2 regions of the Mesorhizobium sp. M1423 genome follow, and region 1 is predicted to be linked to the other one. Evidence: riboswitches for the same ligand, from Rfam matches in the RefSeq annotation. Region 1 holds a riboswitch; the other holds the start of a gene.
The links. A riboswitch is a leader RNA that binds a small molecule or an ion and turns the genes downstream of it on or off. The one in region 1 is predicted to bind thiamine pyrophosphate.
Positions count from the first base shown of each region.

Region 2: another riboswitch for thiamine pyrophosphate. It lies ahead of thiB (thiamine ABC transporter substrate binding subunit); the one in region 1 lies ahead of thiC (phosphomethylpyrimidine synthase ThiC).

Region 1 is NZ_JAMYKU010000004.1:122,702-128,756, reverse strand. It holds gene thiO (glycine oxidase ThiO) at 1-918, opposite strand, end outside; gene thiC (phosphomethylpyrimidine synthase ThiC) at 915-2,750, opposite strand; TPP riboswitch at 2,855-2,971, opposite strand; gene NKG95_RS07170 (Fic family protein) at 3,154-4,698, opposite strand; gene NKG95_RS07165 (YybH family protein) at 5,789-6,028, shown strand.
Region 2 is NZ_JAMYKU010000001.1:364,432-370,486, reverse strand. It holds gene NKG95_RS01890 (M48 family metalloprotease) at 1-255, opposite strand, end outside; gene thiQ (thiamine ABC transporter ATP-binding protein) at 499-1,290, opposite strand; gene thiP (thiamine/thiamine pyrophosphate ABC transporter permease) at 1,287-2,906, opposite strand; gene thiB (thiamine ABC transporter substrate binding subunit) at 3,140-4,153, opposite strand; TPP riboswitch at 4,197-4,311, opposite strand; gene NKG95_RS01870 (thiamine diphosphokinase) at 4,439-5,083, shown strand; gene NKG95_RS01865 (ABC-F family ATP-binding cassette domain-containing protein) at 5,085-6,055, shown strand, end outside.

The DNA.
Region 1 (6,055 bases):
GGCCATGGCTGGGGCGAGCAGAAAGCCATGGCGATAGAGGCCGTTGATCGCGACGGTGTTTCCGCTTGTTTCGATGCGCGGCAGGTTGTCTGGAAAGGCCGGACGAACGCCGACACCAGCCTCAACGATCTCGGCCTCGCCGAATGCCGGATGGAGCGCGCAGGCGGCGCTGAGCAACTCCATCATCGAACGCGCCGTGACCGGTTCTGTGGACTGGCTTTCGATCATCGTCGCGCCAACCATGAAACGGTGATCGGTACGCGGTACCACGTAGAGCGGAAAGCGCGGATGAAGCAGCCGGACCGGGCGTGACAGCGAAATGTCCGGCGTGCGCAGGATCAGCATCTCGCCGCGAACGCCGCGCAGCCCGTCGTCTTCTGCCGCCATCCCCGTGCAATCGATCTGACGATCGAAGCCGGAAATGTGCCGGGCATCGGCGCCGAAGCGGAATTCGACACCCATGGCTGCAAGCTTGTCATGAAGTGCTGCCATCGCCTGACGCGGGTCGAGATGAGCCTCATCGGGGAAGAGCAATCCGCGCCGGAAGCGGCCGACGAGGTCGGGTTCCAGGAGCGCAATTTCGTCTTCATCGACACGCCGATGCCCTGACGTGCGACTGGCGAACCGGTCAAGCTCACCGGCATCACGCGGCGCGGCCACGACCAGTGTTCCGGCCCGTGTCACCTGACCCGGCAGTACCGCATCCCACCAGTCGGCGGCGTCACGTCCGAGATCCAGCACCGGCTGCTCCGCGCTTTCACACTCGCACCATGGCGCCAGCATGCCGCCGGCGAACCACGACGCATTGCCGCCGAGGGCATGTCTTGTCTCGGCGACTGTGACCGTCGCGCCGCGGACGGCGAGTTCGAAGGCCGCGGTGAGGCCGGCGACGCCGGCCCCTTTTACCAGCATCCTCATGGTCGCTCGTGCGCCTCCGGCACGAGCGGTGCGCCGGTCTCGTCAGCTGGCATGTAGAGATCGCCGCCTTCACGGTATTTCGCCGCCATCGCCGCCATGCCTTCTTTCTGTGCCTCGGCGCGGATGTCGTGGGAGATACGCATGGAGCAGAATTTCGGCCCGCACATCGAGCAGAAATGCGCCACCTTATGCGCTTCCTTGGGCAAGGTCTGGTCGTGGAAGGACCGCGCGGTTTCGGGATCGAGCGACAGGTTGAACTGGTCTTCCCAGCGAAACTCGAAGCGCGCGCGGGAAAGGGCATCATCTCTGGCTTTCGCTGCCGGATGGCCCTTCGCCAGGTCGGCGGCATGCGCCGCGATCTTGTAGGTGATCACGCCGGTCTTGACGTCGTTGCGATCGGGAAGGCCGAGATGCTCCTTCGGCGTGACGTAGCAGAGCATGGCCGTGCCGAACCAGCCGATCATGGCGGCGCCGATGCCTGAGGTGATGTGGTCGTAGCCCGGCGCAATGTCGGTGGTCAGCGGTCCAAGCGTATAGAACGGCGCCTCGCCGCAGACAGCGAGCTGCTTGTCCATGTTCTGTTTGATCTTGTGCATCGGCACGTGGCCGGGCCCCTCGATCATCACCTGGCAATCCTTGGCCCAGGCGATCTGCGTCAGCTCGCCCAGCGTTTCCAGTTCGGCGAATTGCGCCGCATCATTGGCATCGGCGATGGAGCCCGGACGAAGCCCGTCACCGAGCGAGAAGGACACGTCATAGGCCCGGCAGATGTCGCATATCTCCGCGAAATGCTCGTAAAGAAAGCTCTCCCTGTGATGGTGCAGGCACCATTTGGCCATGATCGAGCCACCGCGCGAGACGATGCCCGTGACCCGGTCAACAGTCATCGGAATATAGTGGAGCCGCACGCCGGCGTGGATGGTGAAATAGTCGACGCCTTGTTCGGCCTGTTCGATCAGCGTGTCTCGATAGACCTCCCAGCTCAGATCCTCGGCGATGCCGCCCACCTTCTCCAGCGCCTGATAGAGCGGCACCGTGCCGATCGGCACCGGCGCATTGCGCACGATCCATTCGCGGATGTTGTGGATGTTGCGACCGGTCGACAGGTCCATCACCGTGTCGGCGCCCCAGCGGATCGCCCACACCATCTTTTCCACTTCCTCGGCCATCGAGGAGGTGACCGCTGAATTGCCGATATTGGCGTTGATCTTGACCAGGAAATTGCGGCCGATGATCATCGGCTCGCTCTCGGGATGATTAATGTTGGCGGGAATGATTGCCCGTCCGCGCGCCACCTCGTCCCGCACGAACTCCGGCGTTACGAAATCGGGGATGGCCGCGCCGAAGGCTTCGCCGTCGCGCTGCAGCTTGCCGCGCGACATCTGACGGCCGAGGTTCTCGCGGATGGCGACGAACTCCATCTCGGGGGTGATGATGCCGGCGCGCGCATAGCCAAGCTGGGTCACCGCCTTGCGTGCCTTGGCCCTGAGTGGCCGGTTGCGAATGGGAAATTCCGGTGTCAGGCGCTCGCCCGCCGCAACTCCATTGTCTTCCGGCCGGACATGGCGGCCGTCATAGGCTTCAACGTCGCCGCGTGCTGCAATCCATTCATGGCGAAGCCGGGCTAGGCCTTTTTCGATGCTGGTTTCGACAGTCGGGTCGGTATATGGGCCGGACGGATCGTAGACGGTGACGGGCGGCTCGCCGGCCGTCGGATGGACGGAGATTTCGCGCATCGGCACCCTGATCTGCGGGTGGATGGCACCGGGCTTGTGGATTTTCCGTGAGGCAGGCAACGGTCCCGTCGAGACGGCGGGAGTGAGGGCATTCATCTTGAGGCTCCTTTGCTCGTTGCATTGGAGACCCAGTTCTGTGCCGGAAGGATGAAAAGACGCTTCTGTCGACCTGCCGAAACAGGACCTCGGGCGTAAACTCCCGCAAAGCGCTTGCACCGTCCCTACGCCAGTATGAACTGGATCAGGTTCAACGGGTCACTGCGCCGCGAAAGCCAGCAGTATCTCAGCCCCTTGCCGGGACTCCCCTGGTGAATGCGTGAGGTTGGACGGGACGGCTCCGGTTTGTCAAGCGCGTTCTGGCCGCGGCTGATCGGCGGCCGGTCAGACCGTGCGGAAAAAATCGTGCATGTCTCGGCGACAAGTCAAGCCTCGGAGATGAAGGCAGGGACAAGGGAATCCCAAACCGTCGGACTAAAAATCGATCCTGATGATCACACCTTCAATGGGCACCAAAGGTTTGCGCGTAGATCGCCTCGATTCTTCCTGCCTCGTCACTGGTCAGCGTGGCGAATTCCTTTTCGCGCGCGCGGTTCGATAGATGTCCATCATTCTGGTGAAGAAAACGGAAGAGCAGATCGGTCAACCGCTCGGGCATGTCAATAAAGGCGTCCACCTGCTGCCGGAACTGATCGTAGCGCTGCAGAAATGCGGTTTCCTCGGGAAGGTCCCGTTCGATCGTCCGCTGAACGCAGGCATAGAGGAATTCGGCGTGCGGGGTTGCATCGAAGAACCGGTAGAAATCACCGGTGTCATTCAGCACCCGGACGTTGAATTGCGGCGTCGGTTCCCATTCCACCAACGGCAGAAGGCGCTGCGAATAGCTCTCGAGCACGCCCCTGTACTCGTTGATCTGGTCCAGGATCGCGGCCGAGACGGGAAAGACCACTCCCGGCGGATTGAAGCCGCGCATGGCAAGGACGTGGTGGATTAGGTAGCGGTGAATGCGGCCGTTTCCGTCCTCGAACGGGTGAATGTAGACAAAGCCGAAGGCGAGGATTGCGGCGGCTACGACTGCATCAAGGTTTTGCGCGGGGCCCTGATCGAACGCCGCCATTCCATCGATTAGCCGCGGCAGGTCCTCGGGCCGAGCGCTGATGTGATCGGGCAAGGGCGTGCCGTTGTCTCGGTCATGCTCACCGACGAAACCTCCTTCTTTTCGGAAGCCAAGTCTTACGAAACGGGCGTCGCCAAGTACAATTCTTTGCAGACGCAGCAGCTCATCGCGATCGATCGGCCAGCGGCCGGCTTCGCCGATGGCGCGGCCCCAGCGCTGGATGCGATCTTGCGGCGGGTGCTCGCCCTCGATCGCATAGCTTGATCGCGAGTCTTTGAGCAAAAGAAAGGCGGCGGTCCGAGCAAGAAGGTCGCGCGGCACGTCCGCTACGATTGCCTCCGCGCGCCGCGGTAGTTCAAGGCCGATGAATTTTTCGAGAATCTTGGTGCGGAACACCAGAGGGCAGAACTCACGCGTGCCGGGGAGATTGTCCCTTACGCGGTAGCGCGAAGCGGTCTTGTCGGGTCCGGGCCACTGCAGCTCGGGATCGACAACCGGAATGTATCGTCCGGCCGCCGCGTCCGGCAGATCGATACGGGCGCCCCTCAGCCATTCATATAAAAACCAGATGCGGCGGGCATAACTGCCGGTCGGGCTTTCACGGACCAGCGCCTCGATCGGCGCGGGACCGGTCACTTGGAACAGCCGCTTGAGGACGGCAAGGTCCAGTCCCTCGTACTTGAGCGCAAAGGTCAGGTGGCCTTCGAGGGTAGGATTTGGGGCGTGGCGGGGGGTCATGATCCGCCAGCCATCCCGTTCGGTAATGCGATGATGCTCGCCCGTGGCGAACAACCTACGGGGCAAGGGCACGGCGAGCCTGTAGGCTCCGACCAGGGCGCTGTACCCGGCCGGGGTCGCCGTTTCAGGAAGGCGGATTTCCTGAAAAACGGTAACAGGACCTGAAAATTGGTGCTCTTGCACCGCAGGCATGAAAAGCGAATCCTTTCATCGAATTTTGGTCCAGTTGGGCCAACACCTATGAAAAATGATCCTATTCCATGAAAATTGATGCCACAAGACAAATTTTTCGAAAACCGATTCTAAACGGTGCTGGAGTCATGAAGCAAGAACTCCGCCACCGGCTAAAGGAAGCGACTTCAGACAAAAAGGTGAGTCCAGGAACCGCCATTCGCCCGTCTCTTAGTCACGAGGCCGGCACGGATGGCCCGCCTTACGTCGAGCCGGATTGCTCGAGGAGAACCGCGCCGTTCGGGGCTCACTCATAGAGCGCTCCGGCGCGCGATCCCGATTTGATAGCCGCGATCACGCTCGCGGCTGATCTTGGTGACGTGGCGGCGTCGGAGTAGAAAACTGATGCAGGATCTCGGTGGCGTCGTGTGTGTGTGACCTGAAGTGAGTTCTCTGCGGTATGGGGGACGGCACGCAGCGCGCGCGTCTTCTCGGCAAACAGATCGACGAAGCGGCACCGAAGGGAAGTTCCTGGCATTCATTCTCGCCATCGCTGCCCCAATTTGCCGACCGGACTGCCGATCGATCTCGCCCAATACTTTGCGCGCGCAAGGGCCGAAGCTGAACTGGGTGGCACCTGCTCATTCGGGAGCTAACTCATGCTTGGCGCGCTAGCCCGAGAGAGCTGTGCCTGATCGAATGCGTGAAATCGTAGCTCGGGGTGGAGAGGCTGACACGGTCATCTGTCACCCGCCTTCGGGCTGTAACGGAAAGCGCGACATCGTCTCCAATGCTCGTTCCCCACGTCGAGGGCCCAGCGGCTTGGCTGCGGGGGGACTGTCAGCTAGGCTGGGCCTTGACGACCAGCGAGCGTAAGAGGAGGCCATGCGCTGGCTGACGAAAACTTGCGAGCAAAGCCACGGAAAAGCATCATTCGAACGAACTCTTTCGTCGAGACGAGGAGGGCAGTGAGGCGGTAGCCGCCGCTTTGAAGCTCTCCGGCAGCTGCTACGCTGGTCGTTCAGAGGGTCGCAGCTGCGCTTGCGCCGTCATATCAGATAAGTCTAATATAATCCGCGCCTAGCCATCGAACGCCGCGGCGGGCAAGGGCGTGGAAGAATTCTGGCAGGGCGCAATCAAGGCCGGGATGAAGAATCTCACCCTGAAGGCGCTGGAAGTGGAAGGGAGCGGGAATCTCGCCTACGAAGTTGGCGCATTTACGCTCAGTGTGCCGAGCAAAGGCGGTGCCCCTTCCACCGTTGCGGGCAAGTACATTGTCGTTTGGAAAAAAGGGGGCGACGGGACATGGCGCCTGCATCGGGACATCTGGAACTTAGGTGCGGCCCAATAGATTCCGCGATCCGTGAGGCCGGCGCGG
Region 2 (6,055 bases), on a different contig from region 1:
TCTGCCGACGATCTTGGCCACCATGCGCTCGAGCTTGGGGTCGGAATATTCTCCGCCATAGGTGGCGAGGATGCGCGGGTGCTGCGCCTTCGCCAGTTGGGCGAGCTTGCCGTTGGCGGCGACGTTGTCGACCGTGATCGGCTTGTCTGAGGGCTGAAAGCCTGATTCCTGCACGTCGGGAGGCGTGAACATCTGGCAGCTTGCCAGCGCCACGGCAAGACCGGCCAGCGCCAGAAAGCGCGCCAGCGGTTTCACCCTCCGATTGTCGATGCCGGTCGGCAGATCGGCTTCCTTTCAAGTCCTGGCACGTGACCGCGAAAATCGGGCGCGATTTCCGGAAAGCATCACGCGCAAAATCAAGTGCTACGGCGTCCGACAGATACGAGGCAGCAAGGGCAAATCACGGTCTAAGCCGGACCAGCTCCTGGCGGACCTAGCCACACTACCTCGACCATGGCAAGCAAGCGCCGCTTCGCCTTCCGCCGGTTTGACCATAAATTATGTCCGCTTCCGGGCAACATCTCGTGATCCAGCCGCAAACGGACCCGAGCCGATATAGCGTCGGAATGCCTCCGGTCCAGCCCCGACGAAAAAATCGGCCGCAGTGCCCGTCGCGGCAACCGTGCCACCATCCAGGAAAACCATGTTTTGCCCGATACGGCGCGCATCGTCCGGCTGGTGCGTGACGAATAGCACCGTCATGCGCTGCTCCGAATGGACGTCGGCGACCAGGTCGAGCATGTCGTCGCGCAGTGCCGGTCCGAGCGAAGCGAACGGCTCGTCGAGCAACAACACCGGCCGGTCGCGCACCAGGACCCGAGCGAGCGCGACGCGCTGCCGCTCACCGCCGGAGAGTTCGCGCGGCAGCCGGCTTTCCTTGCCGGCAAGGCCGACGCGCTTCAGCGCTGCGGCGATTGCGGCGCGGTCAGCCTCGCTCAGCATGAGCGAAGGCGAGCGGCCGAGCCCGACATTCTGCTCGAGGGACAGATGGGCAAACAGGTTGTTTTCCTGGAACACCATCGATACCGGCCGCGCTGATGGCGGCGCAGTGCTGACGTCGGCGCCGCCGATGAGCACGCGGCCTGACCGCGGCGCCTCGAAACCGGCCACCAGATTGAGCAGCGTCGACTTTCCCGAACCGCTCGGCCCCATGATGGCGGTGATTTCCGACGCCGGGAAATCGACATCGAATATAAGCGGCGTTTCACCATAGCTGAACGAGACATTATCGAGCCGCACGGCCGCGCCTTTTTCGACCGAAATCGACCGTTCCGGGCTGATCGGCATCATGATTTCTCCCTCCTTCCCAGCCAGTCCGCGGTCAGCACAAGCGCCAGGCAGACAAGGCCGAGCAGCAGCGCCAGGCCGGCCGCATCCTCGGTGCGGTAGCTGCCCATGCGCGCCAGCAACAGATAGGGCAATGTCTGCACGGAATCGCTGCCGAACAGCGCAATGACGCCGAGATCACCGAGCGACAGCGCCATGGCGAAGGCGAAGCCGGTGGCGAGCGGCCGCCGCAGCGACGGCCAGTCGACCAGACGCAACCGGTTCCAGCCCGAGATGCCAAGCTGTGCACAGAGCCGTTCGTGGCGTTCGCTCGCCGCGTCATAGGCGGGGCGGATGGCGCGGATGGCGAACGGCATCGCCATCACCGCATTGACCACAACCACCATGACAGGGGCGATCGCAAAGACATCGCTGACGCTGCGCAGGAGCAGGAACCAGCCGGCACCGATGACGATGGGCGGCACCACCAGGACGAACCCCGCACCGGTGTCGGCCAGGTGTTCGAGCAGCGTCCGCCTGCCGGTCCGCCGGGTGAGCGCCAGCGCCCGGCGCGCCATAACCAGCGACAGCGACAACGCCAAGGAGAGCAGCGCCGATAGGAGGGAGAGCACGGCACTGGTCGCCGTCGCTTGCCGCACCGCGCTCTCGCCGGCCAGGCGGCCGAGATCGGCGCCAAGCCCGGCCGACAGCGTAGCCGCCATCGGTCCGGCGACAAACAGCAGTGCCAGCCCGATCACCAGTGCGTTCAGCACGGTCTCGGCCGCACCGGCTGAAAAATACCGGCGCGGGGCTACCGGCAGATTGGCGTCGCCGGTCATATTGGCGCCAAGCCGCGTTAGTGCCAGCACGACGACGAAGGTCAGGGCAATCTGCAACAAGGTCAGCGTCACCGCCCGCGCCGGGTCGAAGTCGAAACGCAGCGCCTGGTATATGGCAACCTCCAGCGTCGTCGCGCGCGGCCCGCCGCCGAGCGTAAGCACGATGGTGAAGGAGGTGATGCACAGCATGAAAACGAGCCCGGCAACGCCCGGCAGGGCCGCACGCAACGCCGGCCATTCGATCAGCCGGAAGGCCGGCGCAGCACCCATGCCAAGCTGGCTCGCCAGCCGCCATTGGTTAGCCGGCACCGTCTGCAACGCTTCCAGGAACAGTCGCGTTGCCAGCGGCAGGTTGAAAAAGACGTGGGCGACGAGAATACCCGATAGGCCATAGATGCCGGGCCAGTTCTGGCCGCCAATCGCACCGAGCAAGCCGGCGAAATACCCGGCGCGGCCATAGAGTGCCAAGACACCGAGTGCGGCAACAATGGCCGGCAGCGCCAGCGGCACGGCGAAAAGCTGCAGGACAAAGCCTCGCCCGAAAAACTGTGGATGCCGCGACAGCGCGCGCGCGACGAACAGCGCCGGTGCGACGGAGAGCAGGGTCGACAACAGAGCCTGCCAGAGCGTGAAGCGGGCAACACGGAGGAGATAGGAATCAAAGGCGGAGGCGGCGCCCGACAGGTCGCGCATGGCTTCGACGACGAGCCCGGCGAATGCCCCGCCGATCAGCAGCGCGATGGCGGCGAGCGCGACGATACCGGCAGCGACGCGGGTATCCGATGATGGCGCGCGTTGCACGCTAGACCACCAGATTCGAGATTCTTAGCGAGGATTGCGTTCCTTCGCGCGCCCCTCTGTCCTGCCGGACATCTCCCCCACATGGGGAGAGATTGGCAGGTTCAGCGCTCCGCTCATTCCGGCAATGTCGGAGATTGGCGAAAGCCGGCATGACGGCCAATCTCCCTCCTTGTGGGGGAGATGTCCGGCAGGACAGAGGGGGGCGCCGTAGGGCGATCATCTTTCTATCCGAGCTACTTGCTCATCACCGCCAGCCACTCGTCGACCCAGGCCTTGCGATTTGCGGCGACCTCTTCCGAGCTGAACAGCAAGGTTTTGGTCGGTTTGACGAGCTTGTCGAACGCCGGATTGAGCGGCTTGTCAGTTTTGCCGGCCGGGAACATCCAGTTGGTTTCGGGAATGACGTCCTGGAATTTCGGCCCGGTCATAAAGGCGATGAACTTTTCCGCCAGCGGGTTCTTCGCGCCCTTGGTGGTGATCCCAGCGACCTCGATCTGCAGATATTCGCCTTCCTCGAAGGACGCCGCCTGGTAGCGCGAGGTGTTTTCGGCAACCATGTGGTAGGCTGGCGAAGTGGTATAGGACAGCACCATCGGCGCCTCACCCTTGGTGAACAGGCCGTAGGCCTCGCTCCAGCCCGGCGTCACCGTCAGCACCTTTGCCTTGAGTTTGGCCCAGGCTTCCGGCGCCTTGTCGCCATAGACCGACTTGACCCACAACAGCAGGCCAAGGCCCGGCGTCGAGGTGCGTGGATCCTGGATGACGATTTTGTCGCCGGCATCGCCCTCGACCAATTCCCTGAGGCTCTTCGGCGGGCTCTTCAGTTTTTCGCTATCGTAGACGACAGCGAAATAGCCATAGTCGAACGGCACGAAGATATCGTCGCGCCAGCCGCCCGGCACACTGACGTCCGTCACGGCGCCATGCGGCGAAAACAGGCCGGTTGCCTTGGCGTCCGCCGTCAAATTGGTATCGAGGCCAAGCACGATATCGGCCTTGGTCACGGCCCCTTCCAGCTTCACACGGTTGAGCAGTGCCACGCCGTCGGCGACCGAGACGAATTCGACGACGCAGCTGCACTCGGCCTCGAAGGCCTTCTTCACCGCCGGTCCCGGACCCCAATCGGCGGTGAAGCTTTCATAGGTATAGACGGTCAGCTTATCCTGTGCCGATGCCTGCCCCGGTTGGGCAAGCGCGGATGCCGCAAGCAGGATAATCGAGACAAGAGAGTGGAAAAAACTGCGCATCGGCGCCTCCTTCGTTCGCGTTGAAAGGAATTGAGGCGTCGGGCTGTCCGAAACGTCTAATCCCTCCGCCGGTACAAACCGGATCAGGTTCAGCGGGTTGGCAGTCTTGCCTCTCAGCCGGTCCGCGAAGATCGCGTCCGGCACCCCGTTAGAGCGTTTCGACACATAGGCCCGGCCGAAGTGCTGCGCAAGCGGAAGTTTGCCGGGCATCCAAAGCGCGGCGTCCTGTTTCATCTGCCGTTTCATCTTCCGTTTCCGGGGCAGGGCTGGTAAGGGCCACGAGATATGAGCACATTCACCATCCTGCTTGGCGGCGATCTCATCCGCACGCCGCTGCTCGACCGCCAGGTCGAAGGCTCCCGCGTCATCGCTGCCGATGCCGGTATCGGCCATGCCCTTATGCTGGGCCTGATGCCGGAACTCTGGGTCGGCGATTTCGATTCCGTGCCTGCCGATTTGCCGGAGGATCTGGCCGCCGTGCCACGGCAGGTGTTTCCCGCCGAAAAGGACAAGACAGACGGTGAACTCGCTATCGCCGCCGCGCTCGAACGCGGTGCGACCAGCCTTGTGCTCGCAGGCGCCTTCGGCGGCAAACGCACCGACCACATCTTCCTGCATTTGGCGCTCAGCGTCCGGCTGGCGGAAGGCGGAACGGAAGTGCTTTTGACCAGCGGCGCACAGGAAGGCATTCCTTTGCTGCCTGGAAAGACTGGCTTCGATTATGTCGACGGTACGCTGTTTTCGGTGCTCGGCTTTTCGGATCTCGCCGGCCTGACAGTCACCGGCGCCAAATGGCCGCTCGCCCATGTCGAGGTTGCCTTCGGCTCGTCGCTGACCATTTCCAACGAGGTCAAGGGCCGGCTGGAAATCGCGCTGGCCAGCGGCCGCGCGCTGCTGCTCGCGCATCCTTTTCCCCTACCTGAAAGCTGACATGGCGCCGCCGCTTCTCAATCTCGACGGGATAAAGCTGACCTTTGGCGGCGCGCCGCTGCTCGACGGTGCCGCCCTGACGGCGTCAGCTGGCGACAAGATCGCCCTGGTCGGGCGCAACGGCTCTGGCAAGTCGACGCTCCTCAAGATCGCTGCCGGGCTGATCGAACCGCAGGACGGCGAAGTCTTCCGCCAGCCTTCGGCGACGGTGCGCTATTTGCCGCAAATGCCCGACATGGACGGTTTTGCGACCGTTCGCGCCTATGTCGAGGCGGGGCTCGGGCCCGCCGATGATCCCTACCGCGCCACCTATCTGATGGAGCATCTCGGCCTGACCGGCGAGGAACGGCCGAACGACCTCTCCGGGGGCGAGGCGCGGCGCGCGGCACTCGCCCGCGTCATGGCGCCCGAGCCCGACATTCTTCTCCTCGATGAACCGACCAATCATCTTGACCTTTCGGTTATCGAATGGCTGGAGGAGGAGCTTGCCCGCACCTCCTCGGCCCTGGTCGTCATCTCGCATGACCGCCGTTTTCTCGAACGCGTGTCACGCGCCACAATTTGGCTCGACCGCGGCCAGACCCGCCGTCTCGATAAGGGCTTTGCCTATTTCGAGGAATGGCGCGACACGGTGTTGGAGGAGGAAGAGCGCGAGCAGCACAAGCTCGGCCGCCAGATCGTGCGCGAGGAGCACTGGCTGCGCTATGGCGTGACGGCAAGGCGCAAGCGCAACATGCGCCGGCTCGGTGAGTTGCAGACCATGCGCCAGCGCTTTCGCGGTCATCGTGGCGCCGAGGGTGCGGCGACGATGACAGCCAGCGACGCCGCCGAATCCGGCAAGCTGGTGATTGAGGCCAAGAACATCGAGAAGAGCTTTGGCGATCTGACCGTGGTCAAGGGATTCTCGACACGCATCCAGCGCGGCGATCGCGTCGGTCTGGTCGGGCCGAACGGCGCCGGCAAGACGACGCT